Regions from separate parts of the Paenibacillus rhizoryzae genome, predicted to be linked through region 2. Evidence: riboswitches for the same ligand, from Rfam matches in the RefSeq annotation. Region 2 holds a riboswitch; the other holds the start of a gene.
The links. A riboswitch is a leader RNA that binds a small molecule or an ion and turns the genes downstream of it on or off. The one in region 2 is predicted to bind S-adenosylmethionine.
Positions count from the first base shown of each region.

Region 1 (16,078 bases), on a different contig from region 2:
TGTGGTCCAAGTACTTTCTTGAGCCAGAGAATTTCGCTTCGAAGTCCGATAATTTCATTCAGATGCGATTTCTTGGTGTGGACCAAAATATCTTCTTCCAAGCTTTCGATCCGCGCCTCAATCCGATCGCCGACGAGGAAGTAATTATCAACGACGATATCGACCAGATGATAGAGGAAACGGTCGGGGCGGCTGACTTGCTCTTCAAGCAGGACCGGCTTCAACGTGCGAAGCTCGTTAATTTTCTGTTTCGTAACGGTAATAATATAATGGCGGCCCAGAAAAATGTTCAGGGCACGTAGGAAAATTTCTTCATCATCAAAACGGATGCTGTTTATTACAATAAAATAATGGCCTTCATGAATTTCAATCTTAGGCCGTTGCTCTTCTTCACTCAAACAGTCTTCGACAGCCAGCTCATGCAGCGCGAATATCGGCTGGAGCACAGCGAGGTCATCCACATCGGCATCAATCCAGTAGAAGCCCTCGGCAGGCGGCACGACGGCAGCTTGAATGTCATCAACCGGTGTGAAAACACCTTGATTCACGTGACGGATCTTCATCCGCGTTCCTCCTCTCGTTGTTGCAGTAATTCCCGGATGCCGGTTATGAGGAGGAGAACAGAATCAGGCAACATCAAGCAAGCCATGTCGCGCGGTGCCGTGCTGCTTGCTCTAGTCCATCTATCTAGAAGCGGCGCGTTTGCGAATAGGATTGGATGACATAAGCCTTCCTGCTATCTTCCGTGTAAACCGGTTATCAGTGCGGTTGCCCGCAGGCCTCGGGTCGCCTTCCATAGTCGTAAACACCCCTTTAATGGTCAATTATTCACTGCTTAAAGCGTAATTCTTGTCTAGTATACTCCGACAATGTCTTTCCATTCAAGAAGAAAGTAGCGTGCATGGTTCTGTATCAGCATATGCAGGGAAAAGCCCATGGTTACGCGATTCTTGTCGATGGTGAAGGGGGATCTCCTTGACGGGAATAAAGGAATGATTTAAAGTAAGAACTAAGGAATTTCTTTAATTAAATAAGCAAGCTTTCTTATCAAGAGCAGGCGGAGGGACTAGCCCGATGAAGCCCGGCAACCGGCGTGTAAACGTACGGTGCTAATTCTTGCGGAAACGTATGTTTCTGAGAGATGAGAGGCGCATGAACGATACATTTGTGCCCCTCTCTAATGAGAGGGGCTGTTTTCATTGCGCTCCTCAGTGACAATCCAAGCAGACTGGAGAGATTATCATGCCGATTAAAGTACCAGACCAACTACCTGCGAAAGATGTTTTGACTGATGAGAATATCTTTCTAATGGATGAGAGCGTTGCCTATCATCAAGATATCCGTCCGCTCCGGATAGCCATTCTTAATTTAATGCCCACTAAAGAAACGACCGAAACACAGCTGCTCCGTTTAATCGGGAACACGCCGCTGCAGGTGGAAGTCGTGCTGCTTCATCCTCGGACTCACACGTCGAAGAATACGTCGTCCGAGCATTTGGAGTCGTTTTATAAAACGTTCGACGATATTAAGCATGAGTACTACGACGGCTTGGTTATTACCGGAGCCCCTGTAGAGACGCTGCCGTTCGAAGAGGTCAACTATTGGGAAGAGCTGCAGGATATTATGGATTGGTCGGCTCGTCGCGTAACGTCAACCTTCCACATCTGTTGGGGCGCACAAGCCGGATTGTATCACCACTACGGCATTCCCAAATACGAGCTGGCGGATAAGGTGTTCGGCGTATTCCCGCATACGGTTGAGAAGCGCAATGTTCCGCTTGTACGCGGTTTTGACGAACTATTCCTAGTTCCGCAATCGCGTCATACGGAAGTTCGCCGCGATGATATCGACAATATAGAGGATCTGGAGATCCTGTCTGAATCGCCGGAAGCCGGCGTTTATCTGGTTGCTTCCAAGGACGGCAGACAAGTTTTCGTAACCGGTCATTCGGAATACGATCCGTTGTCACTCAAGGCTGAATACGATCGCGATGTAGCCAAAGGAATGGATATTGCTTTGCCGAAGAATTACTATCCAAACAACGACCCGTCGAAGATTCCGCTGTCGAGCTGGAGAGCGCATGCCAATCTGCTGTTCTCGAACTGGTTGAATTATTATGTTTATCAGCAAACCCCATATGATTTGGGTGCAGGCATTTAAATAAGAAGTTCAATATTCGACGAGAGGGAGTCACTTCAGATGAAAATAGAAAGCCGCTTAGCACAAATTGGATCCATTAAAGAGCCTGTTACCGGAGCAATCAGCTTCCCGGTGTACCAAGCAACAGCTTTCCGCCACCCGAAGCTTGGCGAAAGCACGGGCTTTGACTATGCTCGCACGAAGAGCCCGACCCGCAGTGTGCTTGAAGAAGCGGCTGCAGAGCTGGAGTCCGGCGACGCCGCGTTTGCTTGCAGCAGCGGCATGGCTGCGCTGACGACTGTCTTCTCGCTGTTTGGCCAAGGCGACCATTTGCTCGTTTCCTTGGATCTATACGGCGGTACATACCGCTTGCTGGAGAAGATTATGACTCGCTTCGGCGTGTCAGCTTCTTACGTCGATACGAATGATATCGATGCGATGAACCAGCTGGTTACGCCGGCTACGAAAGCGATCTTGATCGAGACGCCGACGAATCCGCTGATGATGATTACAGATTTGGAGCGCGTTTGTTCATGGGCGAAGTCCAAAGGCTTGCTGTCCATAGTAGATAACACGCTGCTTACTCCGTTCTTCCAGCGTCCAATCGAGCTTGGTGCAGACGTCATCGTGCATAGCGCTACGAAGTACCTTGGCGGCCACAATGACGTGCTGGCGGGCCTTATCGTAACGAAGGGCAAGGAACTATCCGCTGAGATGGGATTCCTTCACAACTCGCTCGGCGCTGTTCTGGGACCACAGGATTCGTGGCTTCTGATGCGCGGGATGAAGACGCTGGCGCTGCGGATGGAACGCCATCAAGCGAATGCAACAGCGATCGCGAACTGGCTGCTAACGCATGAAGTGATAGAGGATGTATATTATCCTGCGCTGCCTCATCACCCGGGTCATGAGATACAGAACCGTCAGTCCTCCGGCAATACCGGTATCTTCTCGTTCCGCTTGAAGAAAGCAGCTTATGTGGAGCCGATCCTTCGTCATATTAAGCTGATTGCTTTCGCCGAAAGCCTCGGCGGCGTGGAATCGCTGATGACGTATCCGGCCGTACAAACGCATGCGGATATTCCGTTGGAAATTCGTCAGAAAATCGGCGTAGATGACCGTCTGCTTCGTTTCTCAGTCGGCATTGAGCACGTGAATGATTTGATCGCGGATTTGGCGCAAGCCTTTGAAGCAGCAAAACGTGAGCTTGGGGAGGCATAAACCATCATGGCAGAGCAGCATCCGGACAAGAGAAAAGGCAATGACAGCGCAGAGAAACAATTTGCAACGAAATTGATTCATTTCGGGGCGGAGATCGATGGACAAACCGGCGCATCGAGCGTGCCGATTTATCAAGCTTCTACGTTCCATCATCATGACATTTTCAACCCGCCGACGTACGATTACAGCCGTTCCGGCAATCCGACGCGTCAGGCTTTGGAAGATTACATTACGCTGCTTGAAGGCGGCGTTCGCGGCTTTGCATTTGCATCCGGTATGGCAGCGATCTCGACAGCGTTCCTGCTGTTCTCGACAGGCGATCACATCATCGTCACCGAGGACGTTTACGGCGGGACCTACCGCCTGCTGACAACGGTGCTGAACCGTCTTGGCATTGAGTCCACGTTCGTAGATATGACGGACTTTGAAGCGGTGAAAGCAGCGCTCCGGCCGAATACGAAGGCGGTCTTCATGGAGACCCCATCTAACCCGACGCTGAAAATCACCGATATTGGTGAAGTCGCGGCTTGGGCGAAGGAGCATGAGCTGATTACATTGCTGGACAATACATTTATGACGCCGTACCATCAGCGTCCAATCGAGCTCGGGGTCGATATCGTCCTGCACAGCGCCACGAAGTTTCTGGGCGGCCACAGTGACGTTCTTGCAGGCCTTGCCGTTGTGGCAACTGAAAGCCTCGGCCGCAGGCTGAAGCAGCTGCAGAACGGTCTTGGCACCGTTCTGGGTACGCAGGAGTCATGGCTGCTGATCCGCGGCATGAAGACGCTTCAAGCGCGTATGGAGCACAGCGAGCGCAGCGCTCGCAAGCTGGCAGAATGGCTCGACAACAATCCGGATGTTACACGCGTGTATTATCCGGGTCTTGCGAACCATCCGCGCCGCGAAGTGCATGAGAAACAATCGAAGGGTTACGGTGCAGTCGTATCCTTCGATGTGGGTGACGGCGAACGCGCCAAAGCCGTTCTCAGCCGTGTGAAGCTGCCGCTTGTCGCGGTAAGTCTTGGTGCTGTTGAAAGTATTTTGTCTTATCCGGCCATGATGTCGCATGCGGCGATGCCGCGCGAGGTTCGTCATGAACGTGGCATCACAGATGGTTTGCTTCGTTATTCCGTCGGTTTAGAGGATATTGATGACCTGATTGCGGATCTGGATCAGGCGCTTAAAGGGGAATAAGGCGGAATGCTCCATTCGAAGCCTTGGCCTCGAACGGAAACCAATCCGCCTATGGCGGAATGCTCCATTCGAAGCCCTGGCTTCGAACGGAAACCAATCCGCCTATGGCGGAATGCTCCATTCGAAGCCCTGGCTTCGAACGGAAACCAATCCGCCTATAAGGCGCAAATAATGCGATACGCGGCAGTCCCGGCGGACTAGCCGCGTTTTTCGCCGTTTAGGCTGGCTTTTTCGGCCGATGTCGGTGCATGACGCTGGTTGGCGTTTGTGGTAGTATTAGTTGAAACGTAGCAAGTGACGGATATGTTGATAGAGAAGGAGGTCTCCATCGTGCAACAGGTAGATCGCATTTTAGATAAAGCACTGCAAGGAGAACGGATTGGACTTGAGGAGTGCGTGACACTTTTCGAATCCGATGAAATTGAGAAAATGGGCCATGTGGCCAATCAGATTATGCTTCGGCATCATCCTGATCCGGTAACGACCTTCGTTGTCGGACGGAACATCAATTACACGAACGTATGCGATGTGTATTGCCGTTTCTGCGCGTTTTACCGAGCGCCCGGCTCGAAGGAAGGCTACGTGCTTCCGGATGAAGTCATTTTGCAGAAGATCAAGGAAACCATGGATGTCGGGGGAACCGAGATTCTGATGCAGGGCGGCGTAAATCCAGAGCTGCCATTCTCGTATTACTTGGATTTATTGCGTAAGATCAAGCAGCATTATCCAGGCATTACGATGCACTCTTTCTCCCCGGCGGAGATTCATAAGATGGTGTTGCTTTCGGGCGGACAATCGCTTGAAGAGGTGCTTCGCGAGCTGAATCGTGCGGGACTGGATTCGCTTCCGGGCGGCGGCGGCGAAATTCTGGATGACCGGACAAGACGCAAGATCAGCCGGTTGAAGGGCTCTTGGACGGATTGGATGGACGTCATGAAGACGGCCCATCGCATCGGCATGAACACGACAGCTACGATGGTTATCGGGTTCGGGGAAGAGATGGAGGAGCGTGCGCTTCATTTGCTTCGTGTGCGTGACGCACAGGATGAGTGCATAGCGAACGGCTATAACTCCAAAGGTTTCCTAGCGTTCATTCCATGGACATTCCAGCCGGAGAACACGAACATGAAGCGGGAGAAAGCGACGCCGGAAGAGTACTTGAAAACATTGGCGATCAGCCGGATTACGCTCGACAATATCGATAATTTCCAATCTTCATGGGTAACTATGGGGCCGGAAGTGGGCAAGCTTTCATTGTCCTACGGCTGTAACGACTTCGGCAGCACAATGATTGAGGAGAATGTGGTTTCGGCCGCAGGAACGACGCATAAGGTCAATATCGATTCCATTCTTCGCTTGATTCGCGAAACAGGCAAGATCCCAGCGCAGCGCAACACGCGTTATGAGATCCTGAAGATGTACAACGAATCCGAAATGGCGCAGAACGACTTTATCATGCAAAACTAATAGACCGTCCATATAAAAAGCTTCCCATCAGGAATGGCAGTTCCTGATGGGAAGCTTTTGTTTGTTTAAAACATAGGCGCGGTATCAGTTTCACCTTATAACACGCTAATATTTTACGGGAATGAAACGAGCTTCTCCGCCGATAGGACGGCGACAGCCGTTTCGCCTTAGGCGAGCTGACTTTGCTGATACTGCTCCAAATTGGAAACAATACTACGGTTCTTGCCGCTATTCTTGGCTTTATATAGCGCCGCATCAACACGATTGAAGAAGTGCTCTTTTCCCTCACCGGAGGTATATTCAGCGAATCCGGCGCTGATCGTGACGGGGCTTGAACCAAGCGTCTCGTGCGGGACTTGGGCGATTTCTTCACGAATTTGCTCGGTAATGATATAGGATTCGGTGCTGGTTTTGTCCGTATAGAGGATAGCGAATTCCTCTCCGCCATAGCGGGCGACGAAATCATTGGCGCAAGCTTTGCCGCGAATAAGCTCCGAGACGGATTTGAGCACCGCATCTCCGGCACGATGGCCGAAGGTATCATTGACGAGCTTGAAGTTATCGATATCGATGATCGCAAGCTGCAGTGGAAGTCCGTTTCGTTCATGCTGGTCGATCAGTCTATCCATATATTCGTGAAACGTAATGTGATTGTACAGGTCGGTTAAGGCGTCCGTCTTCGCCAGCTTGTCCATCCATACCGTCTTCACGAGAAGCTGTTGATTGGATTCGAAATAGGCTTTCAGATGATCAAGCAGCTCGCGGCCACGTCGCAGAATGCCCCATGCCACAAGCGTAAATACACTGAACATAACGGTAATGGTCGTAAGTCCTACTAATGAAATATCCGTGTGCATCAAGTCATTCGTCCAATACATGATGTAAAGCGATGTCAGCGTATTGGCTAAGGCAAATAGAAGCTTAAGAGTCTGGAAATAAAATATCGATACCATGACAGGTAAGAAAAGCGCGATGAGTAAGTAGTTGATGGAGTTGTGGACATAAACAATGATGAAGGCGAGCACGGCCGATGTGAGGATGAGTATATAGTCTTGATATTTACCTTTAAATAAACGAAGTCCTGACTCGGCGAGGAGGAGAAGCCCGAGCTGCAGCAGCGAGGGTCTTACCATATATTCCATAATGAATTGATTGGTGGGCACTTCCGTAATGGTTAAATAGAGACATTCTAATCCAATCGTAATGAGCAGAATGGCCCAGAAGCCATTTAGCAGCATGCGATTCCATCGGTATCTGTTGTAATTTATCGATTCATAATCCATGGCACTCACTCCGAGGATGCGGCTTCGTTTGGAACAAATATACCACGAATCCCCTTCCATTCCAATCCCCCACTAGCTGTGCCAATGCCTACATCGTATATATGCTTTTGCAGAACCATATACTGTTAAGGAAGCCCGAATTGTCCTCTGGATGAAGTATGAAAAGGAATCAAAACGACCCTCTCGTCCGTTCGTTTAACGCCCAATTTGCCGATTTACCGGCCACTATATCCAGCCGGCCTAGCCGCTGGCTGCTATTCGCAAAAACTTTTAGGAGTGAGCCTATGGAACTGTTCACTGTTTCTTTGCTTTCGGCTTCCCGTGAAGCGATTGATCGACTGCACCATTGTTTGAGCGAAGAATTTGTCGATTTACATAGCGATAAGGATACCGCTGTTCCGTTCGTGAGCTTCACAAGGCCGGAGTACGAAACAATGGAAATTTCATGCCTTGTTGACCTTGCCGATTTCAAGCTCGCTACGGATGGACCGAAGATGTATCGAAGATCTGCGACCGCTTTTGCCCGCTACATTATGTCTGAGCTTGAGCCTATGCTGTTAAAGGCGATTATACGCAAGCAATTTCATTATGAAGTGGTCAAAGAGATCGAAGTGCTAGAGCGATATTGCCAAAATATTTTGTACGGCGCGGCTGTTCCGGCCGTCCAGGAAGACGACACCGATACGGCTATGCTGCGTTCTGACAGAGAACGCCGGATGGGGAAAGTAGCTGATGAGATCGAGCTGTTTCTGAGCAGCAACACCCGTTTGCACCTCGATGGCTTCGTTACGTTTAGACTGGCCGCATACTGGCAAGAACTGAAGGAAGTCGTTGCTTATGCGGTGGATGAATATGTAATGGATAAGCAATACCAGGAATTTATATCGCTGCTCAAATATTTTGTCCGGATGCAGGAAGTGAAGCTTCCAATCGTGCATGTGCTGCACAAGGGCGGAAGTGACTTCGTCCTCTACGATCAAGAGTTTCAAATGCTGGAAACCGTACCTGCCGACCGCATCGTAGCGGAAATGCTGGAGTCGGAAATGAACATGGAGGACATGATCGTCAGTACGCTGATTACCGTGTCGCCGCAGCAAATCGTCATTCACACGCGGCAGCCGGAGCTGCCTGTCATGCGCACGCTGGAAACCATATTCGAGCATCGGGTACGGCTCTGCTGCACATGCGGGCATTGCAGCTACTTCTTCGATGAGCAGGGGCTGCCCATTGTGCAGTCGACAGATGTCGTTTCGGAGAAACGCGTGCGCAATGTCATTCCGTGAAAATATACACCGCAATCTAGGCTTGACCTGTCAGTCGGTGTCAGATTATAATTATTCACATGTAAAAGCAATGACAAAGACATGTATCACCAGCAATGCTCGATCCAGAGAGAGGAACCTAGGCTGAAATTTCCTCACGATGCAGCGGCGATATACCCCTTTGTAGCTGTCCAGTTGAACCTCGGCTTCTTGATGAAGCGTGGCAGTAAGCTGTACCGGGCCGTTCCCGTTATAGGACGTCTACAAGGATCAGTAGCCTGTACGTTTAGCTGCTGATTGAACTAGGGTGGAACCACGGGTCTATTAGAGCACTCGTCCCTTTGCGGGATGCGTGCTTTTTTTGTTGGCTGCATACCGCATAGATCGTTAAATTTAGGTATTGCGAGGGCATTGTCATGCAGCCGCAAGAACCACATCCAGGAGGAACGAAGGGTATGGCGATTCAAGTAAAGCTGCCGGACGGCGCAGTCCGGGAATACGAGCAAGGTACTACAATTGAAGAAGTGGCGGGTTCCATCAGCAATGGTCTGCGGAAGAACGCGATTGCCGGTAAAGTAGACGGTAAAGTGGTAGATGTCTATACGCCGCTAGAAGGCAATGCTGCCCTCGAAATCGTAACCGTTGAATCTGCTGACGGTCTTGAAGTGTATCGTCACAGTACTGCGCATCTAATGGCACAAGCCATAAAGCGTCTGTTCGGCAAGAATGATGTGAAGCTTGGCATCGGGCCCGTTATCGAAGACGGCTTCTATTATGACATCGATATGGAGCAGTCCCTTACACCTGAGGATCTCGTCAAAATCGAGAAAGAAATGGAACGTATCGTACAGGAGGATCTGCCGATTCGCCGCCGCGTTGTAAGCCGCGAAGAAGCGATCGCCATCTTTACGGAAATCGCCGATCCGCTGAAATTAGAGCTTATTCGCGATCTGCCGGAAGATTCGCAAATTACAATTTATGATCAAGGCGAATTCTTCGACCTATGCCGCGGGCCGCACTTGCCTTCGACCGGCAAGATTAAAGCGTTCAAGCTGCTTAGCGTTGCCGGCGCTTACTGGCGCGGTGATTCCAAGAACAAAATGCTGCAACGGATCTATGGCACAGCATTCCCTAAGAAAGCACAGCTCGATGAGCATCTTCATTTCCTGGAGGAAGCGAAGAAACGCGATCACCGTAAACTCGGCCGTGAGCTGAAGATGTTTACATTCTCCCGTGAAGTCGGACAAGGACTTCCGCTATGGCTGCCTAACGGCGCGCGCCTTCGCCGTACAATGGAGCGTTATATCGTAGATTTGGAAGAAAGCCTAGGCTACCAGCATGTCTACACACCTGTTCTTGCAAACGTTGAATTGTACAAAACTAGCGGACACTGGGAGCACTACAGCGAGGATATGTTCCCGAAAATGATCATGGACAACGAGGAACTCGTTCTTCGTCCAATGAACTGCCCGCATCATATGATGGTATTCAAGAGCGATATGCGTTCGTATCGCGACCTTCCGGTTCGGATCGCGGAGCTTGGCACGATGCACCGCTACGAAATGTCCGGCGCACTGACAGGCTTGCATCGCGTACGTGCAATGACGCTGAATGATGCTCATATTTTCTGCCGTCCGGATCAAATCAAAGAAGAATTCGCGCGCGTTATTACGCTAATTCGTCAAGTGTATGAGGATTTCGGCATCAAGGATTACCGTTTCCGTCTGTCCTACCGTGATCCGCAGGATAAAGAGAAGTACTTCCAAAACGACGAAATGTGGGAAATGTCGCAGCGCATGCTCCGCGAAGTTGTGGAAGAGCTTGGCCTGCCATTCTTCGAGGCTGAAGGCGAAGCGGCGTTCTATGGACCGAAGCTCGACGTTCAAATCAAGACAGCCCTGGGCAAAGAAGAAACACTTTCAACTGCGCAGCTGGACTTCCTGCTTCCTGAACGATTCGAATTGGAGTACGTTGGCGATGACGGCAAGAAACATCGTCCGGTCGTTATCCACCGCGGTATTATCAGCACAATGGAGCGTATGACAGCATTCTTGCTCGAGAACTTCGCTGGTGCGCTGCCGCTGTGGCTGTCACCTGTACAAGCCAAAATCATCCCGGTTTCGGTTGCCTACGAAGCTTATGCGCGTGAGCTTGAAGCAAAGCTGCAGCTTGCGGGTATCCGGGTTGAATCCGATCTTCGCAATGAGAAGCTCGGCTATAAGATCCGTGAAGCACAGCTGGAGAAAGCGCCGTACATGCTCGTTGTTGGCGAGAATGAAGCGAGCTCGGAATCTGTCTCCGTGCGTAAACGCGGCGAAGGCGATCTGGGTTCGATGCCGGTATCGGAGCTAATTGCAAAGTTGAAAACGGAAATCGCCGAGAAGCAAATCTAATCATTTCCTGCGCTGGAACATGATTCCTGCTGCCGCATAAAGCTTGTCGCACTTGGGTATCCTTCGAACTAAGGAGGATAACAACCCAGATGATGACAAGCTTTTTGTCGTTTCAACGTGTTCTAAGTATTAGTACAGCAGCAATGATGATGATCATCGGTCTGTTATTTGCAGACTGTACGGCAGCATGCAGTGTGGGGGCTGAGATTGAACGGCAAATCACGCAGCGGCCTGTAAGTAAGCAGCCGCATCCGGCAACGAAGTCATTCAAGCCCATTCAAGTCGTAGCAACAGGCTACACCGCAGGTGTCGAATCCACAGGTAAGCGGCCGGGACATCCGCAATATGGCATTACGTATTCAGGCGTTCGTGTGCGAAGAGGCTTTGTTTCGACAATCGCCGCGGATCCCAAAGTGTTTCCGATCGGAACCCTTCTATACGTACCCGGTTACGGTTATGGGATTGTAGCCGATACCGGCTCTGCGATTAAAGGGAAGAAAATCGATCTGTATTTTGAAACAAGGAAGCAGGTATTCAAGCAGTGGGGGAAACGTAAGGTTACAGTTCGAGTGCTGAGGCGAGGCAATGGCAAGCTGACGGAAGCTTGGCTTAATGAGCTGAATGAAGCAGTCACAGCGGAGAAGACGATCCCAAGAGAGCTGCTTGAGTCCTAATCGACATAGAGAGAATGTTTGGCGATTCGCCGAATATTCTCTTTTTTTTGCGGCATAGGTATGTTAGAATACACTTTGAAAGCGCTACCACCGATAAATGAGGGCGGATATCCATGAACAATGAACCATCCCTTACAGAGCCGAATGTAGTATCCCAATTAGAGGCTTATGAGGACAAGCTGCTAGAGCTCTATAAGGAGATGATTCGAGTAGCCTATGCGAAGGTGCATAATAAGTCAGATGCCCAGGATGCGGTTCAGGAAGCTTGGGTGCGCATGCTCATGAAGCAAGGCGCACTTAGGGAGCGAAGCAAGCTTTACTCATGGGCGAGAGTGATTACGGCCAATATTGCCTTGAATTTGAATAAGAAAGCGTCACGGGTTCGCCCCTCATGCGAATTAGAGTCCTTCTATAGGTCACAGGAAGCCGGTTATAGAGACGAAGCAGCGGTCATGATTGAAATCAACGAGCTGCTCAATTTGCTGGATCCGGCATCTCGTGCCATGCTGCTTTACAAATTTTATTACGGCTTTAAGGATGCGGAAATCGCAGCAGTGATGCAGGTTCCGGTCGGGACAATTAAAGCCCGGATTCACCGGACGAAGCGGTATTTGCGTGATAAAATGATTTAACAATTATTCAATTTCAACTTACATAAACTGTTCCCGGCCTTGCCATACTATTGGTTGTACGGGGAGGTGAGCAGGAATGGCGAAAAATAAAAACAACAAATTTAATGCAGCCCAAAGTAAATACAACGCAGAATTTGCGTCAGAAAACGCAGCAAACACAGCTAATGCAACAACGAAGGCCGCATCCCAGAAAGCAGAAAAATAAACATAGCTTCCGGATTTTCGAAGCAGTTGGCTAAGAGGGACCCATTAGGGTCCCTCTTTTCATTTATGAGACTGTGAACTATACTATTAGTTAATTCTGACCAATTGTCGAAAAAAGGGGGATATTATCATGCCGCTATTGCAGCGTTTCCGAACGCAAGGCACGCCGAATAAGCAAGAAGAAGCAGAACAGAATGTTGTGCTCACGCAGTTGATTAATGAGTCGTTGGTTATTTCGGATCAATTGACCGCTGCGGTAGAGGAAGTTAATCAGTCCATAGGCCAACTGACGGACATTGCCGATCAATCAGCTGTCACCGAGGGGGAGCTGCGCTTATGCAGTGAACGTGCGATGGACCGCATTGGCGAGACATTCTCGACGCTGCAGGAAGTAGCCGCATCCGCTGAACAAATCAGCGACACGGCACAGCTGCTCGACACGGAAAGTAAAGAAACGAAAGAAGTTGTACTTGAGGTTTGCCGATCGCTGACGAACACGGATAAAGTGATGAATGATCTGCAGCAGCATAACAGGACGATGGACCGCCATATCCGCGAGCTGATTGAACAGACTTCACGGATCAATGAGATCAACAGCTTCATCCAAGAGATTGTATCGCAAACATCGCTGCTGGCGTTGAATGCTTCGATTGAGGCTGCGCACGCCGGCGAATTTGGCCGAGGCTTCTCCATTGTTGCCCAGCAAATTAAGAAGCTGGCGGAGCAGAGTCATGAGGCGGTTAGACGCTCCAGCGGGTTGGTCGAAGAGATCGAGAACGGGGTTAAGCAGGTAGTGGCTTCCGTTGATTTGGAGAAAACAGCAGTAGAGCAAGGCATCCGGGAGATGGCGCAAACAAAGAACCGCATGGATTTGATTTTCACACGTATTCATGAAGTAGACCGTTTGGTCAGTCAGAGCAGCACGGCAAGCAAGCAGCAGACGCAGAGCATGAACGCTACGACAGGCATGCTGAAGGATGTTGTCGATGCGGTGAACCAGACACTTGGAAGCGTGGACGAGACACTTGAGCTTACACATAAACAGCGCAGACAAATTAAGAAGCTGGACCGGATCAGCACTAATTTACATAAGTCATCCTCAGAGTTAACCAAAGCAATCGGGCAGGTTGGCATCAAACACGAAGTGAAAGAAAGCGAAATTAACGTAAGCGGGACGCTCGAGAAGCTAAGCAAGCTGGCGGCAGATGCAAGACTGTTCACGCTTGACGAATCCGCGCATCAAGAGCAGCTCTCGCGATTGCTGCAACAATTGCCGGAGATCGAGGCGATTTGGTCGAACCGGGATGATGGCTCGTTTATTTTCTCGCAGCCGGAAGCGGGATTGCTGAATGCCAAAGGCCGCGAGTGGTGGAAGCGGGCTATGGAAGGAAAGGCATTTACTTCACCGGTGTACATCTCCGCGATAACGAAGAAACCTTGCTTGACCATCTCGGTTCCGATTCGTTCGGGCGAAGGTCGATTGATTGGTGTCGTAGGAGCTGACATACGCGTCAAATAATTGCCATTTATTTTGATGAAAAAGGTGTTTCCAAACGGGAAATGATCGTGTAAGATAAGTAGTGTAATGAATGATAACATGCGAAGGCAGGGGAGTTGTCATGACAGAACCAATTACTTACACGCCACCTTCTCGTTTGAGGCATCGTAAAGCAGCTGAAGTTATTCCTTTCCTCAACACATATATAGCTAAGAGAGAGCAAGAGATAGCGGAAATTGTACAGATGATCGAACGCTATGAGAAGCGTCGTTTACACGAAGAACGCTCCTATCAATCGATGTCGACACTTCGCCGAATGCTTACGGGTAAGAAGCCGGACCATCATCTTGCCGTGGAATACATTCACTACGTGAAACGCCCTATGGAGAAAGTGCGTACACTTCGCCTTGAAGTGGAGCAAGCACGTGCGATTCTACATAATAACAATAATGCTTCTGATATCATTGAAGTGTCCAGTGAGATGGATGAAGAGATGAATTAACGGTTAACCGTCCGCGTGTGGGCGGTTTTTTTGTGTCTATTATGAAGAAGCCGCCTTCTCAGGAGTATGATCTCCAAGAAGGCGGCTTCTTTGCGGTTTCTGTTATTTGCGTGATTTTAACTGCTCCAGATCAAGGAAATCATGGTCTTGGTTATACGCCGGTACTCCGTGGATACCGACATCGAGTCCGATAAGCTCTTCGTCCTTCGAGACGCGAACCGGCATGAAACGCTCAATGAGAAGAAGAACGCCCCATGTCAGTGAGAAACCCCATACGCTGACAATAACGAGGCCGAGTGCTTGTACACCAAGTAAATTCCAGCCTCCTCCATAGAACAGGCCATAATACTCTTGTCCGATTCCTTTCGTCATCTCCGGCAGGGCGAACAGGCCAACTGCCAGTGTGCCGAGGCTGCCGCTGACGCCGTGTACGGCGAAGGCGCCAACTGGATCGTCGACGCCTTTGCTCTCGAGAAATTCGGTTGCAAGGACCATCGCGATACCGCAGACTGAACCGATCAAGATGGCTGCGCCATCGGAAACGAACGAGCAACCTGCCGTTATTCCGACCAGACCGGCCAGCGATCCGTTAATAACCATTGGAGGATCGGCTTTCTTATAACGCATCATTGTAAAGAGGATGCATATCGCTCCGCCTGCCGCTGCAGAGAGCATCGTTGTAACCGCGATATGACCGATTGAGCCGTTCGTAGCGCTGAGTGTACTGCCGGAGTTGAAGCCGAACCAGCCAAACCAAAGGATGAATGCGCCAACCGATGCGAGTGGCAGGTTGGAAGGAGGAACGATGTTGCTTTTGCCTTCGGGTGTGAATTTGCCGATTCGCGGTCCGATGAAGATCGCTGCAGCGAGCGCTGCGAAACCGCCTAATGCGTGGATAACTGCAGAGCCTGCGAAGTCGATCATGCCAAGCTTGCCAAGCCAGCCGCCTACCGCCCAAACCCAGTGTCCGGCAACCGGATAGATTAAACCGGTCATCGCGATGGCGTACAATATATAAGCTCTAAAGTGAATGCGTTCCGCAACCGCTCCCGAAACTATGGAGATAACGGCGATAACGAAAGCGCATTGGAACAGCCAGTAAGTCTCATGGGAGATATTAAGCGAAATATGAGACAGGTCTCCATTAAGCAAGAAGCCGGTTGTTCCAATTAAACCGCCTGCGTCTTTCCCGTACATCAGGCCGAATCCGATCATGTAAAAGACCAGTGCGCCGAAGGCAATGTCCACGAATACCTTCATAATAATGCTGACTGCATTTTTCTGCCTCACAAAGCCTGCTTCGAGAAGTGCAAAGCCGCCTTCCATGAGTAGAATCATTGCAGCCGTCAGCACGACCCAAATCGTATCCAGCCCGGTGGACAGAGTGGCTAAATCCATGCTCTCATCTCCTCTAGTATGTCATGTTAGGTTTTATCTCTCAATCCAATCCGAACCCCATTATATAAGTGCTGTGTTAACGATGTCAACGAGTGAAGTGACAAGACCTTACATCAATTTGTCCAATTGGAAAAAGGCGTTCGGCCGCTCCGCCTCCAGACGTAGAAAGGGGTCAACCGAGAGACCCTTTTATGTCACTTGCGGCACCTGT
Region 1 is NZ_JCAALT010000002.1:187,297-203,374, reverse strand. Features, by position in the region: gene corA (magnesium/cobalt transporter CorA) at 1-563, opposite strand, end outside; SAM riboswitch class I at 1,042-1,148, shown strand; gene metA (homoserine O-acetyltransferase MetA) at 1,243-2,160, shown strand; gene AC6ESO_RS06205 (PLP-dependent transferase) at 2,200-3,360, shown strand; gene AC6ESO_RS06200 (aminotransferase class I/II-fold pyridoxal phosphate-dependent enzyme) at 3,367-4,554, shown strand; gene mqnC (cyclic dehypoxanthinyl futalosine synthase) at 4,885-6,021, shown strand; gene AC6ESO_RS06190 (GGDEF domain-containing protein) at 6,189-7,304, opposite strand; gene AC6ESO_RS06185 (putative sporulation protein YtxC) at 7,589-8,587, shown strand; gene thrS (threonine--tRNA ligase) at 9,022-10,959, shown strand; gene AC6ESO_RS06175 (3D domain-containing protein) at 11,049-11,633, shown strand; gene AC6ESO_RS06170 (RNA polymerase sigma factor) at 11,747-12,265, shown strand; gene AC6ESO_RS06165 (hypothetical protein) at 12,342-12,470, shown strand; gene AC6ESO_RS06160 (methyl-accepting chemotaxis protein) at 12,600-13,988, shown strand; gene AC6ESO_RS06155 (hypothetical protein) at 14,089-14,469, shown strand; gene AC6ESO_RS06150 (ammonium transporter) at 14,572-15,867, opposite strand.
Region 1: linked by a shared signal. The riboswitch ahead of metA (homoserine O-acetyltransferase MetA) and the one ahead of AC6ESO_RS08945 (hypothetical protein) in region 2 are both predicted to bind S-adenosylmethionine.

Region 2 (16,078 bases):
TCCAGCATATGCACGCCAATATCAATCAACGGACCGCCGCCGGATTGATCGCTACGCGTAAACCAAGTGCCCCAGCCCGGTATGCCTTTGCGGCGGTACCAGCCTGTTTTGGCTGTATAAATGTGACCCAGCTCGCCGCGGTCGATTTGTTCCTTGATTTGCATCGGAACCGATTCCCAGCGCATCTGATGCGCGATCATGACGACACGATCGGAGGAGCGGCTCGCTTTCAGAATTTGTCTGGCTGCATCGGCGTTGATCCCCATCGGTTTCTCCAGCAGCACGTGCTTGCCGGCTTCAATCGCTTGAATCGCAAGCTCCGCATGATACTGGTTCGGAACACCAATGACAACAGCATCCACATTGTCGCTGTGAATCAGCGCTTCAGGGGATGCCAGCACTTCAGCAATACCGTATTCTTTGGCCCTCTGTTCTGCCAAAGGCAGGAACACATCCGTGATTGCAGTGATTTGGCAGAGCTCGCCGAGCTGCGAGAATTGTGCTGCGTGAACGCTTCCAATATTTCCTGCACCAATAATACCAATTCGAATCGCCATGTTAATCCAACTGCCTCCTCGGGGATCCATCACTTCTTCTACCACTTCTATGATAAAGTAGTAAATAGAAAAAAGCTTGACTCATATTTCGATAAACGTCCCATTTCTTCGGAGGCCGCCTATTCTATGACCTTTTTTCCGGATTACTTGAAATCATATCCGAATATGGATACCGCGTTTCCGCTGCATATGAGCTTGAACACACTCAAACAAGGGTTTCGGGCACACCGCCACGATTTCCTGGAGTTCTCCTATGTCGTTGACGGCCGAGGCTGGGAAAGCATCAACGATGTGAAACATGAGATGCTCCCGGGCACGTTTACGTTCGTGCAGCCGTATCAGGTCCATGAGATCTTCACGGAACCCGGCAGCACGCTTGTGCTCTACAATTGCAATTTCAGCATGGATCTGCTCATCGATTCCGGTCATGGCGACGGATTAAAGGACTTAATCGAGCCTAGTCTCCTTGAACCGTACACGACATTTACCGGCCCGAAGCAAGAGAGAATGCTATATCTCATTGAAGACATGCTGAAGGAGTACACGGAGAATGAACCGTGGCGACAAACGCTGCTGCAGGCGCGATTGAAGGAGCTGCTCGTTTGTTTCGACCGGGAGCGAAGAGCAAATCAGCCGGAGAACATTCCTTTAACCACCTCTGGCAAAACGAATCTGTCCATCTGGCCGATCATCCATCACATTCACCGCAATTATCGCGAAGAGCTTACCTTATCACAGCTGTCGGAGCGTTTCGGCATGAGCGTCTCCCGCATCAGCGAAGTGATCAAGGAAACGACCGGCCAAACCTTCGTTCATTTCGTCCATGATTTGCGCTTGCGGCATGCAAGCAGCCTTCTGGTATCGACCGACTACAGCGTCGTGGATGTCGCGCTTGAAGTCGGCTTCGGTTCATATAAAACCTTTGTCCGCATCTTCCGCGAGCGTAAAGGCATGGTGCCGATGGCCTATCGGAAAGCAAAACGGCCCCAGTAATGGGGCCGTTTCTTATTATAAGCTACACGCGGTGCATGCTCTTCCCTTTTTCTTCTCTAACCTCACGCCACATCTTGCGCCACTCCGTTACATCTGTCAGCACGCTTGCCGGGTCATACGCACTCCGGACCGGGAAGGAAGGATGAATCGAACGCCCGGATGGTGCGCCTGTCTTATGATAGCGCAAATCAATCGACCATCGGATGATATCGGATCGATTGGAGATCCCTCTATGCGGCGTGTACTTGTTCATGATGACAAGACCGCCCTTCTTGCACTCCGCTAACACTGGTGTGACGGTAGGCAGCTTCTCAGGAACGATCGTCGTTCCGCCTTCCGCGCGATGGTTGATGTATCCCTGCTTGAACACATGCGGCATGATCTCCATACAGCCGGTTTCGGCGGTTGCATCCACAAGCGGCAGCCAGAACGTAATAATCTCCGAAGCTTCCGAGTCAGGCGAGGTGACGGCACAATCCTGATGCCAAGGGACATTTTGAAAATAATCCGGTTCCGACTGTGTGGACTTCGCCGGATGTTTCGCACGAATATGTTGAATGGGGTTACAGCTGAGCTCCGTTCCTAATAGACATTCGACAAGATCAAGCAGCCCTTCGCTGCCCATGAAACGAAAGATCGCCTCACCCAAGTAGCCGTTAATATCGAACCCCCGGCTTATTTCCTTATTTTGCTCATACAACCTTGTAAAACGTTTCTCGAATGGCTCATCCTCGTACAGTTCAGTCAGCTTGCCCTCAGCTAGCAGTTGTCTGGCCCTAGTATCCAATTCAGCCGAAAGCTCGTCTATAACGGGCTGCAGCTCCTCATCCGTGAATACATTCGGCACAATCAAATACCCTTCGGTTTGATATCGGATCATTTGCTCAAGCGTCAATCGCATTCGCCCACCGACCGCCTTTGATCTAGGATTGTTCTTCTCTTCTTCATCATAGCGATGCCGCCATTTGATAGGAAGGTAGAATCTTACACCGAATGCGGACTATATTATCCGATATTCGCTCGGTGCCCGCCCATGGTGTCTGCGAAACAGTCTGGCAAAATACGAAGCATCCTCATAGCCCAGCATCTCAGCAATCGTGAATACGGGAAAATCCGTATACAGCAGCAGCTTCTCCGCCTCTGTCATGCGCAGCTGCTGCAGATAAGCCATGGGTGTCATCGATGTATGCGCTTTAAATACACGGCATAAGTAATTCGGCGTCCAATGGACATGCTGCGCCAGTTCCTCCAGTTTAAGCTGCTCGCCAATATGTGCGCGCATATATTGCTGTAGAGCATTGATTTCACCGGTTATGGCTCCAGCTTGCCGCTCTGTGGACGTCGAATCGATGACCTGCTCACAAAGCTTCCCTATCGTTTGTTCAACGCGCAGCATCAGCTCGATCACCATCAGCGACAGATGCTCGGTTGAGACATATCGATTGCTGGGGTCAAGAAGCCGATTAAACCCTTCTAGCAGAAAAGGCCTAAGCGAGGGCGGTACGAGAATGGGCTCATCACGGCAACCGGCAGGCAGCACATATCCTCTCTTCTCTTCGATCCAATCGAACAGATTCACCGTTTGCGCAGGCTCGTTGCTCCCTTCAACGCAAAGCAGAAACGTACATTCCAGATTATGCAGCCCGATATCGTCATCCGCATGAAATTGATGCCATTCGTTCGGGTTGATCACATACAAGAAGCCGGGCAATGCCCGGCTCTTCCTGTCGTTTACGAGGAAGCTTCCCGCTCCTCCCGTTATATACATCAAATGAAAAACCGGATGTTGGTGCCGCGTCGTCAGCATGCCTTTACGGCCCTGCTGCCGATCCGTCGTCATATGCTCCGGACGTAAGCTTTGCCCTTGCATCACCAGCCGTAAGCTCATGCCTGCCACCTCGTCACCGTTTGTCGACTTGCACCCGTCCGGAGAAGAAGGTCGCTCCTCTTCCCATATCCGCCACCCGGTCCGGGGTGAGCGCATTGACCATCGCCTTGCCGCCGTCAGTCCCGTCCGCCCATAATCCCTGGCTGACGACGACACCTGCCAGCACATCGTCACCTACTGCCGCAGTGAGCTCGCAGCTAGCGCGATCATTCCACACGCGAATGACATCGCCGTTCTCGATCCCTCGAGCTTCTGCATCGGCGCGGTTCATGTACAGCTTTGGCGTTTTCTCCATGGCAACATGCTTCTCGTTATTGGAGAACGTCGAATTCAAGAAATTATGATTGACTGTCGGTATGAATAAGAACGGATAGGGTCCGTCGTCCACAAGCGGCGTGTATGTCGGCATTGGCGGGTAGCCTTTGCGTTCCATTGAAGCCGAATAGAGCTCAATTCGACCGCTCGGCGTCCGCAGTTTACCTGGGAACAGCGGCTTCACATTTGCTTTGATCGCACCGTGTTCCTGAAGCGTCTGCAGTGAAATCTCGGCCAAATTCGGATTATTCGGGTTATTCAGCGCCTGCTCAATCATGGCCTCGTCCGAATCCTGAAGCGCCTCTTCCTCATAGCCTATCGCCGCAGCAAGCAGTCTGAACACTTCGGAGTTCGACTTGCTTTCTCCATATGGCGCTGCAACCGGCTGCTGCAGGTGCACATAATGATGCCAGTAGGAAAGGTATAGATCCGTATTCTCAAAAGCCGACGTAGCCGGCAGCACAATATCCGCATAAGCCGCCGTCTCGGTCAGGAACAAATCATGGACAACCGTAAACAGATCCTCGCGCAAGAGACCTTCTCTTACTTTGGTTGCGCTCGGTGCTACGACAGCCGGATTGGAGTTGTACACATACAAGGAGGAAATTGGCGGCATATCCGAATCCGTCAGCGCACTGCCGAGTAGATTCATATTCACCTCGCGCGCGCCTCCCACGGCTCGCAGATCAGGTCGTTCCAATGCGGACTTGTTCAGCGCCAAATAACCGCCGTTTCCTTTAATCGCCCCGCCGCCCCGCTTCATCCATTGCCCTGCTACTGCCGGAAGACAAGCGATTGCACGGGTCGTCATACCGCCGTTATCATGGTGCTGCGGACCGTTTCCGATACGGATAAACGCCGCTTCACTTCCGCCATACATACGCGCCAGCTTATAGAGATCATCAACCGGTACGCCTGTAATCGAGGAGACCACTTCAGGTGTGTACGATTTCACATGTTCACGAAGCTGCTCATGGCCTACCGTAAACTGCTCCATGAACGACTCATCTGTCAGCTTCTCGGCGAACAAGATATGCATCATTCCAAGTGCGAGCGCCGCATCTGTACCGGGCATAACCGGAATAAACCAATCCGCCCACTTCGCGGTCCGATTGCGGTGAACATCGATAACGACGACAGTCGCACCGTTCTTGCGCGCTTTCTCGGCGATCGTCACTTGGTGCATATTCGTGCTGACCGCGTTGATTCCCCACATGATGATCAGCTTCGCGTGAACGGTTTCCTCCGGATCGGTACCGTAGCTTCCACCCATGGTGTAGCCGTACCCTTCTGTGCCCGCAGCCTCACAGATCGAATAAATCAGCTTGCTTGCCCCCATCCGATTGAAGAATCGGCGGCCTAAACCTTCCGTGCCAATACGGCCCATGTTGCCATAAAAGCTGTAAGGCAGAATCGCTTCCGGCCCTTCAGCTGCAATCAAATGCTTCCACTTGGACGTTATCGTGCCGATGGCTTCCTCCCAAGTAATGCGATCAAACTGCCCGCTCCCTTTGGGACCGACACGCTTAAGCGGATATTGCAAACGATCCTTATCGTAGATGCGTTCCGCCATGTTCCGAACCTTATTGCAGATCGCCCCTTGCGTAACCGGATGCTCGGGATCGCCTTCTATTTTCACAATTCGACCATTCTCTTTATGTACAAGAAGTCCGCACTGATCGGGACAATCCAGTGAGCAGACCGATGGAAATACGCCATTCGGTTCCAAATAAGTTGCTGTCATCCTGCGATTCACTCCTTCACTTTCACTTCCGCGGTACACATGAATCTATTATATCGGGTGCAGCCTTGTGTGAAAAGCGCAGGCAAGGTTAGCCTTTCTTCTCGTATAAACAAGAAAGGCCTGCATCCCTACACTGCAGGATGCAAGCCTTCGCTATTGTCAAACGGCGGAAACGCAGGAGCCCGTCTCCAAGAATCGCAATTGTGCCGGCGTGAGTGTAACCTCACTAGCTGCGCAGCTATCCAGCACGTATGCCGGCTTCGAGGCGCCGATAATCGGAAACACCGGGAACGGCTGCGAGGTTAAATACGCCAGCGCAATAACTGTGCTGGTCGTCTCGAGCTCGGCCGCAAGCTGCTGTACACGCTCCAAACGGTCGAAGCTGGCATCATTGAAATACATCTTCTGCACGCCTGCTGCGCTGCCTTGATTGCCAGCATCCTTGCCTCTTGCATATCGGCCGCCGAAGAAACCGTTCGCTTGCGACGAATAAGGAATGACGGCCATCCCCGACTCGGCAAAAAAATTCCGATCCGCATCGCTCATCACCACTAATGTCGGATCTCCAATTGAGCCCGGCGTACATACGGCTAGATTCCATAGCGGCTGACTAGCTGCGAAAGGCGTTACCCCATGTTCAGCAGCATAGCTCTGCGCTTGTTTGATCCGCTCCACCGTCCAGTTGGAGCAACCGATGCTGCGGATGCGGCCAGCCTTTACCTCGTCATGCAGCGTCTCCATGATCTCGTCAACCGGTACGCTCGCATCATCGCGATGCAGCCAGTAGAGGTCGATATAATCGGTCTGCAGCTGGCGCAAGCTTCTCGCAATATCCGCTTCGATATCTGCTCGTCCAAGCCTTGGGATATGCATCGTCGCAAGCTCCGGATGCGCGCCTTTCGTCGCTAGAATAAGCTGCTCGCGATGGCCGCGTTCCTTCAGCCATTCTCCGATTCGGATTTCCGTCAAGCTTCTTCCTTGGCCGAGCCAATCGTCATATACGAGCGCAGTATCGATAAAATTGCCGCCCTGCTCCAGATAGAGATCAAACAGACGGAACGCATCCTCGCGCGGCATTCCGCCGCCGAAACCGGCTGTCCCCATACAAATGACAGCTGCGTTTAAAGGTGTTCCCGGTATGTTGCGATAACGCATTATTCATTTCCTCCCAGATCCCATTTTCAGCCAGCTGCAAGCTTGCAGTTATTTTAAAGTAATTCCACCGTCCACAATGAGCACTTGACCGTTAATTTGCTTACTCATGCCGGATGACATGAAGACAACCGCATCCGCGATATCCTCGCCGGTTTGCAATCGCCCGGCTAGAGCAGCCATTTGCTCTTCATCCATTCCGTTCGCTTTCCACCTTGCGACCTCTCCCTCCGATGCCACCCAGCCCGGCTGCACGCAATTCACCCGAATGCCGTGCTTCACAAGCCCCTTTGCCAGATTCCGCGTCAACGTGACGATGCCGCCTTTGGAAACGGCATAAGCCATCGTAGCCGGCTCGCCTGCAGTCGCATGGTTGGAGCCAATATTGATAATGACGCCGCAGCCCCGTTCAATCATGCCAGGCACGACGGCTTGGCACAGCATATAGGCACCCTTGAGATTAATGCCGAGCACGTTATCCCAGAACGCTTCATCGGTGTTCAGCAAATCTGCTCTTGGGAAAATCCCCGCATTGTTGACGAGCACATCGATAGCACCGCCGAATTGACGCATCGTCTCGTTAACGAGCGACTGCACCTCATTCAGCTTGGATACATCGCAGCGGATAAAATAAACCTCATCCCAAGTATCCGCAAGCTGCCTAGCCGTTTCAGCACCACTCTCGTCATGATCGGCAATGATGACCCGCGCTCCGCACTCCAGAAATCGCTTCGCAATTGCACGTCCGATTCCTTTAGCCCCGCCTGTGACAACGACCGTTTTCCCTTCAAACGTGATGAGGGGAGCCGTCATGACCGCAGTGCATCCTTCCGCGCTGCCTCATAGGCGATACTCGGAATCTGGGTCGCGAATTTGCCTCCGCTTACGTCGATCATCGTACCGGTAATATACCCGGCAAGGTCGGAAGCAAGGAAGCAGATCAGATTCGCAACATCGTCCTTGCTGCCCCAGCGCCGAAGCGTAAGCGTATCCAGCAGCCGCTGCTGACGCTCCTCCGGCTGCTCTGCGTAACGGTTCATGTCCGTCGGAATCATCCCCGGCGAATAACAATTCACGGTAATGTCATAAGGGCCAAGCTCGCCCGCAAGCACCCGTGTGAACTGTTTTACCGCCGCTTTGGAAGAAGCATACGCCGCACTTCCATAAGCAGGGACGATCGCAGCGAATGAGGCTGCGTTTAAGATACGGCCCGAGCCTTGGGCTTTCATAATCGGGACAACCGCTTGGCACATCAGAAAGGTACCCTTCAAATTAATATCCATGTTGGCGTCCCAAATGTCTTCCTTGAGCAGCTCAACAGTGCCGCCGCTGGCCACTCCGGCATTGTTGATTAAGATATCTATTCGCCCAAACCGGCTCCGTACCTCCTCCACAACCTCAGCGATTCTGGCCGAATCTCGCACATCACAGATGAACTGCGCGCCTGTAAGCTGCTCCTCCGCGAATTGCAGTGCCAGGTCATCAAGCAGCTCTTGCTTGATATCCGTTGCAATCGTAATGACGCCTTCCTTCGCAAGCGTGAGTGCAATATGACGTCCAATCCCTCTGCCTGCACCGGTAACGATGGCTACTTTCCCTTGCAAATCGATGATCATGACAATGCCTCCTCCTCTGGTTTCACAGTATTCAAGCTGTTCATCAGCTGCTGCACATAAGCGATGCTCGACATGAGCTGCGACTGCTCGTAGGCTGCAACGATTTCCACCGTTTCTCCCCGTTCATGCGGCGTACGCCAATCGGCGGACGGCTTCGCATTGCGCTGAACGAAACGGAGCAGCTCCGCCAATTCTCTGGCGGATCGCGCCGGGTATTCCGGCCAGTAATCATCGGCAAGCACCCTTGTATGCCTAGCATCCAATGCTCCCATTTCAATGGACATACACAGCTCGTTCGCTGCCTGGCTTTCGCGAAACACATTCAATAGCGCCGGAAAATCCACCGCACCCTGTCCGATTGGACAGCGGACGAGCATGTAGCCTTCCGCGCTCGGATAAATCCAATAATCCTTTAAGTGGACATGTTTGAGGTAAGGAGAGATCCGCTTGGCAAATTCGACGGGTTCCTCTGCAGTCGCGAGCGGATTGCCCGTATCCAGCGTTAATCCGAAATTCGGGGAAGCGATCGATTCGCACAGCCAGATCAGCTCTTCCGAGCAAAGATCCTGATGGTTCTCCAGCGCTAGAATGACGCCTGCTTCTTCTGCCAGAGCTGTTGCAGCAGTGAGCCCTGCGCGAACCTCCTCGAGGAAAGGCTGCCACCTCCCGACTAAGTGACGGCGATCCCCGCCAAACTTCGCTCCGCCTGCCACTGTGCGTACAACCTTGGCTCCGACAGCCTTTGCGACGTGGAAAGCTTCACCTAACCGAGCAGCATCGAAGCCGTCAGAAGCGATTGTGATATAGAGCTCATTCGCCTCGACTTTACTTGCTATGGCTCTGTGGTCACAGCCTTCCAGCATCGAGAGGGACAGCTCCACGCCTTGCAGACTATTTTGCAGCGCCATGTTCATGACTCCCTCGGCCGATATTCTCGGCCTTCCTGCACGTGGGTGCAAGCCCATCGCATAGGTCGTACCAAATACGGATAAGCCAAAACGCATCACGATCACCCTTTCGTATCCAACTGTCCAACTAAGTGATGAAGCCCGATTTATTTTGCCGTCCAACCGCCGTCAACCGTTAACGCACCGCCTGTCATGAAGCTGGATGCATCTGACGCGAGGAATAAAGTCGGTCCTGCAATTTCGTCCGGTCTTCCCCACCGCCCCAGCGCAATTTGATCGACAAAAAACCGATTCGCTTCCGGATTGTTCATCACAACCGTATTGAGCTCAGTAGCGATCGGACCGGGACAAAGCGCGTTCACGGTAATATTGAAGGGGGCAAGCTCTAAGGCCAGCACCTTGGTTAGCTGAATGACGCCGCCCTTACTGGCACAGTAGGCACTTCTCTCCGGCAGACCGACCATACCTAGCATCGAAGCCACGTTAATAATTCGGCCGGATCGCTGTTCTTTCATGATCGGCGTAACCGCGCGGATGCACAGGTAGGGTGCTTTTAAATTTGTACCCATCACCAGATCCCAGCTTGTTTCGTCGTAGCTTTCGATCGGCTTGCGAATGTTGATTCCCGCATTGTTGATCAAAATATCGATCCGTCCGTAACGCTCTTTGACAGCTTGCACCAGCTGCTCCACCTGGTCGGCATCCGTTAGCTCAGCTGCCATTCCTATCACTTCAGTACCTGTATCGATAGATAGTTGCTTGGCAATTTCAGCTGCTTTCTCCTCTGAACGACTTGTAATAACGACCGCTGCTCCCGCTTCAGCCAAGGTTTGTGCCATCACAACGCCAAGTCCGCCGGTCCCTCCCGTAATTAATGCAACTTTACCTGTTAATTGAAATAAATGGCTGCTGCTATTCATGTCGAGATCACCCGTTCCTTTCATCCTTGTTAAGGAATGCGCTTACATGTTACCATTTCATTATCTGGAAGGCTTTACATAAAGGTGATCGTTTTTTGGACTTTTCCGAACTCGGCGTACAAGGCGGTGCTGAACAATTGGACAACGCTCTTTTTCCTCGGATTAGGCAAACAGCTTTACGGGACATCTCCCCTGTTATCCATTGGGCGCGGCAGCATTACCGTGCTCCGGCGTTCAAGTGGAGCCGACGAATCTATGATTTTCAGTTCATTTACGTGAAACATGGCGAGATCAGGGCAACGATTGAAGGGGAAGCCATTGAAGTTCGAGCAGGCAGTTTGCTTGTTTTAACACCTTGGCGATACCATCGCATCGAGGTGCTGACGGAACCGCATGCAGAGCTGCTTGGCATTCATTTTGACTTTTTCGATGGCGCAGCAAACAGCCATACCATCATCGCGGATGAGTCCAATCCGGATCCGGATGCCTTCAGCGAAATGCCCTATCTGGGGGCGGATCGACCGATTTTCGCAGAATCATTGCTTACGAATGTGTCACCGAGGATCATCTCCTTGTTTGAAAACGTCATTCAGGAATGGAATGATCGGCAGCAGGACTACGACAGTGTGTGCAAAGGGCTGATGATCCAACTGATCGGGTTGCTGCTCCGTCAGCAGAATGAAGGACGGGGAACGCCGCATCCGAAATATGAGAAACGGCTTCTTGAGCTGGTTCATGAGATTCGTGCCGATTGCAGCCGCCGATGGTCGAGCGCGGATATGGCGAAGTTTCTGCTCGTACATGAAGATTATATGAGCCGGCAGTTCAAAGCGATGATGGGCGTGGGGCCGAATAAATTCGTGCAGACGGTACGCCATCAGGAAGCCAAACGGCTCCTGAGGGAAACGGATCAAACGATTGAATGGATATCTGGGGCAATCGGCTATGAGGATTTTCACTATTTCAGCCGGATTTTCAGGCGCTGGGAAGGGATGTCGGCCATGCAGTTTAGGAAGCTGTCGCGGACGATATAGAAGAAGGACAGCCTCTACGTCACCCGTTCGCGGGGATTGGAGACTGTCCTTTTCATTAAGGTAAACGGTAGAGCGCAAACGGTTTGCCGTAACGGAATTCTTCGCTCCATGCGTTCAGAGCATCCGTTGCCTCTTGACCAAGATTCAGTTCAACACTATTTAAGTTATCTTCCAGCTGCTCGACACGTGTGGCACCGACAATGACTGTCGAGATTGCAGGACGCTCCATAAGCCAAGCGAGCGAAATCGCACTCGCGCTATAGCCGCTGTCAGCCGCGAGTTTGCTTACCTGTTGCCCCAACGTAACTCTTCGTTCATCCAGGAAGCGAACGAAGCTAGGGTCGGTAACAACTCTGGAGCTTACCGGTGCTTCTTCCGCCGTTAAGCCGTATTTGCCGGTCAGAATGCCGCCAGCCAGCGGGAAATACGGGATGATGCCTACGCCTTGATCCAAACATACCGGAACAAGCTCTTGCTCAGGAGTCCGATCTGCGAGCGAATAGCTGGTTTGCGTGGATACAAACCTCGCAATTCCTTTGGAATCGCTGATCCCCTGCGCTTTCATCAGCTCCCACGCGGCATAGTTGGAAGCGCCAATATAACGAACCTTCCCTGAACGAACCATATCTTCGAGTGCGCCTAATGTCTCCTCGAGCGGCGTATATGGGTCGAATGTATGGATTTGATACAGGTCGACATAGTCGGTTCGCAGACGTTTCAGGCTGTTCTCCAGCTCCTGCATCAGATGGCGGCGAGATGATCCTTTGGCATTCGGACCTGCGCCTCTCACTAATCCTGCTTTCGTAGCCAGCACGGCTTGGTCCCGCTTCCCCTCTAACGCCACCCCGATAATTCGTTCCGATTCCGTGCCTGCATAAATATTAGCGGTATCAATAAAATTAATGCCTTTATCCATCGCATGATGAATAATTCGAATGGATGTTTCCTGATCGGCACGTTTCCCAAAAGCATTGGTTCCCAAGCCTAGAACGGACACTTCAAGTCCGCTTCTTCCGAGATAGCGATAGTTCATACGCTGCTGAGCTCCTTCCACAAATAGCGAGTATATTGGCTTATTATACCTTAAAATGAGAGGTTGCCAAAACGCGCACCCCCTTGACATAGTGGTTGTTTATGTAGCATAATGGTAAAAATTTAATATGTATTTTTCTTATCAAGAGTAGGTGGAGGGACAAGCCCGATGATACCCGGCAACCGACAGACCTTTGTAACTGCAAAGGAATGCACGGTGCTAATTCTTGCGGAACGCTTTACGAAGCGAATCTGGGAGATAAGAGCGAGGATCTATGACATTACATTCCTATGACCTTCTCTGATTCCAGAGAAGGTCATTTTTGTTTTTCTATAAACAACTACACTTGTGTACTGGAGGATCATCATGCTGAACACGATTCCTGACCATACGACGATAGATGAATCAGCCGATTATCACCGGGATACGCTTCCCCAGCTGATTGCGCTGCTCAATTTGCGAAATTCGGTAATTGGCTATTCGTTAGAGTTTATGCAGCAGTGTAAAATTAGCCGAATCGAATGTTTCCGCTTCGACAGTGAGCTTACGGAGAGGCTTCAGCCTGGCCACGGCAGCGATTATTTCTGCGGTTTGCTTGCGATCACCACAACTACGGGAGCAGTTGGGCTTGCGGAGTTTACCATCCCACGCAAAAGTTTGCATGGAGACTTGGTGATGTGGGCTTCTCCCCTTCAGCGGATGAAGGGGCAGACGTTGCTCGAGAGCTTCAGCTGCGTTCAGAGCAAGCTGGACACATGGGGCCCTGTGAGGTCCGAGCTCATCGCGTCTGCGCTGCTGAAGCTGAAGGCGAATCCTGAGCCGGCTGCAGCTCAGCACGAAGATGAACGCTACCTATGGGATCGTTCGCACCTGCTTCGCTATACGCAGTCGTATGTTTCGTTTTAGTCAAGGCGGTGGGCGGCGGAGATGAGCTGTTGGCTGTCGCTTGCCGAATGCGCTAACGAACCGTACAGGTCTTATTTGAGCGAAAACACCTCCAAATAAAATCTAACGAACCGTAGAGGTCTTATTTGACGGTTTCCGGGTATTTTGAGGCTGTTTTCCTCGAAATAACGCCTCTGTGGTTCGTTAGAATCTGAAAACCGCGATATTCGGCCAAATAACGCCCCTACGGTTCGTTAGATTTTTGAGACATGCCAATTGCGACATGCTATGGCTGTCTTGCGGTAAGCGGCATTCGGCACTGTGCAACTAAAAAAACGGTTGAACCTGGAATTCATCCCAGTTCAACCGCCCCTTACTTCTTCGCCTTATGCAATTATTTACGCCGCGTTGCTTATGCGCCGTTTCTCCTGCTGCAGCTTGAACGTCGATTCCGCCAATAACGCAGCGACGATCGCCATCGCGGCCAACGTCCATAATGCCTCGCGTTTTCGTTCCGGCGCGCGGTCGAAGTGGGCATGTCCCAGCCGTTGCGTCGCTTGTTTCATAAGCGCTACCTGCAAGTCGGGATTATTCTGTGCGCCACCGGCATTGAGACGGAAACCGTTACGCTGGTAGGGGCTGTCCAGGCCATCTTTGACGGTCAAAGTCACGTCGATACCAAGCTGCGCGCAAATATCGAGCAACGGCTTGGAGAAGGCACCGTACGGGAAAGCGAGCACATGGTTCGACGTACCAAGCTCTTGCGCCAAGACCATATTCGCGTGCTCCAAATCGGCTTTTACCCGCTGCTGGTATTCCTTCTTCGTCTCCCGCCTTCCCTTGTCTTTCAAATAAACTGGTCCGGTCAGCGCAGCTATCTTATGCTTGCCCTTCGCATCCGTAGGCTCATATAGATGAGAGTCGAAGGAATGGCTGTAAAAGGATATTCCGGCCCGGTTCATCTCCTTTACCTGATCCCAATTCAGTTTGGGAACCCCGATGTGCCGAGGGTTGCCTATCGTGCTCACGATTAGAAAGTTAGTTGCCGGCGCCTCATACTTATGCAAGACCGGATAGACATCCTCGTAGAAAGATTCGTAGCCGTCGTCGAACGTAAGCAGCACCGCATTATCCGGAACCGGCTCTCCACGCAAGATGAATCCTCGATATTGATCCATCGTTATCCAATGAAAATTGTTGGCCTTCATCAAATCGAGCTGGCGTTCAAACTTGCTGACAGGCAGTGCACTGGCATCGAGCGGATGCTTCATGACCTCGTGATACATGAGCACAATGACATGGCCTTTATAGTATTCGCCATGGGGTTCATCCGGGCTTGGCTTTAGGTCTCTATTACTTGCCAGGTCCCCATTACCGTAGAACAGTCGTCCGACCAAAGGCATTCGGGCATGATAAGTTTGGATGATCAAAACGCAGCAAAGAGCGGTTAGACCCAGCAGCAATGATGTTAGAACGAATTTTCTGGTTTTTAAGGACATAGGGTCAACTCCGCCGTTCAATGTAGTGGTGACTATGCTAATCGCAACCGTCACCTATTCAACGAAGCAAATTCGACAAATGTTGCCCAATCCTTGAGTCCTGCCATAGAATTACGCGATTGAACAAAAAAAGCGGAATGTCATATTGACACCCGCTTCTTAGGCTTACTTTATTAAGCTTCTACTTGTTACGTAACGGTCTCTCCTATACAGTGACCACTGTTTTCACTTCTTCGCCTTATAAAACTCATGATACAGCTTCATCAGCGCCCGCTTCTCAATGCGAGACACATACGAACGCGAGATGCCGAGCTCCTTCGCGATTTCCCGCTGCGTCCGTTCCTCGCCGCCGGCAATAAGACCGAATCGGCCGACGACGACTTCCTTCTCGCGGTCATCCAATATATCTAAATTTTTATAGATCTTGCTCTTCTCGATTTTGAGCTGCACTTTCTCCGCGACATCATCGGCTTCCGTGCCCAGGATATCGATCAAGGTGATTTCATTGCCCTCTTTATCCGTTCCGATCGGATCGTGCAGGGAAACATCCTTGCGCGTTTTCTTCAATGACCGCAAATGCATCAGAATCTCATTTTCGATACAACGCGCCGCAAATGTCGCCAATTTCGTCCCTTTTCCGGTCTGGAAGCTTTCAATCGCTTTAATAAGCCCGATCGTACCGATCGAAATGAGGTCTTCCAGGTCCTCACCGGTGTTGTCGAATTTCTTGACGTTGTGGTTTCAACCCGATGTCACTCAAGCTCTAACTTACTTTGTAAGCTACAACCCACTTCTTATTCTCAAGGTACTACAAAATTAATGTACATTTCTAGATCTCAACAACCGAAACATTCCGCTTATCGACAAGGGATTGTAATCGGTTATTTCCCGTAGATGAATCTTAACTTGTAATGAATGATCAAGTAAGTTTTATTCAATTCGGTAATGAAACAGAATAAGACTTAATACGATCAATTTACAAGAGCACCATTAACGATACTGTTTATATACCAAATAATTTTTAAACGAAACATTAGACTTTACCGAGTGTTGAGTATATTCGTATATAAAATCCAAATTTGAGTAATAGGAACTCATCAGTTCTGATTGACGGATCGGTTATAATCGTGTTCTTAAATCCAATCGTAATCTCGTAGTCGTGACGGCATCCTAACTGGAATAAAATAAATAAGCTAGCCTAAATCGGCTAGCCTTGTCCTTTGGATATAGTACTTGATATACCTTGGTTTTCCAAGACTGATTTGGCCTAGTCCGCCAGCAATTCCATCAAATCCAATCACTTGATTTGAGTTAGTCGGGGAGTAATACTAAGAAGAATCTCATGGTCTCGGAAATGGGAGCCAGTTATCACATGGCATTGAACAGATCAAGAATACTGGAATATTAGAGTTTATAACTGCGCAAACTTTTCTCGATAATTTGTAAATCAGTTTGAAATCTTGACCTTTTTTTTGGAAAAAGCTGCGAGTACATTGCATGTTTAGTGGCTTGTTTATATTTATTAATATAGTCG
Region 2 is NZ_JCAALT010000003.1:32,014-48,091, reverse strand. Features, by position in the region: gene AC6ESO_RS09005 (Gfo/Idh/MocA family oxidoreductase) at 1-557, opposite strand, end outside; gene AC6ESO_RS09000 (helix-turn-helix domain-containing protein) at 684-1,550, shown strand; gene AC6ESO_RS08995 (phytanoyl-CoA dioxygenase family protein) at 1,573-2,451, opposite strand; gene AC6ESO_RS08990 (AraC family transcriptional regulator) at 2,551-3,438, opposite strand; gene AC6ESO_RS08985 (molybdopterin-containing oxidoreductase family protein) at 3,452-5,497, opposite strand; gene AC6ESO_RS08980 (aldo/keto reductase) at 5,657-6,652, opposite strand; gene AC6ESO_RS08975 (SDR family NAD(P)-dependent oxidoreductase) at 6,701-7,462, opposite strand; gene AC6ESO_RS08970 (SDR family NAD(P)-dependent oxidoreductase) at 7,459-8,265, opposite strand; gene AC6ESO_RS08965 (sugar phosphate isomerase/epimerase family protein) at 8,262-9,269, opposite strand; gene AC6ESO_RS08960 (SDR family NAD(P)-dependent oxidoreductase) at 9,320-10,093, opposite strand; gene AC6ESO_RS08955 (helix-turn-helix transcriptional regulator) at 10,189-11,127, shown strand; gene AC6ESO_RS08950 (aldo/keto reductase) at 11,183-12,160, opposite strand; SAM riboswitch class I at 12,296-12,425, shown strand; gene AC6ESO_RS08945 (hypothetical protein) at 12,527-13,066, shown strand; gene AC6ESO_RS08940 (polysaccharide deacetylase family protein) at 13,444-14,544, opposite strand; partial or broken gene sigK (RNA polymerase sporulation sigma factor SigK) at 14,770-15,282, opposite strand; gene AC6ESO_RS08930 (hypothetical protein) at 15,949-16,078, opposite strand, start outside.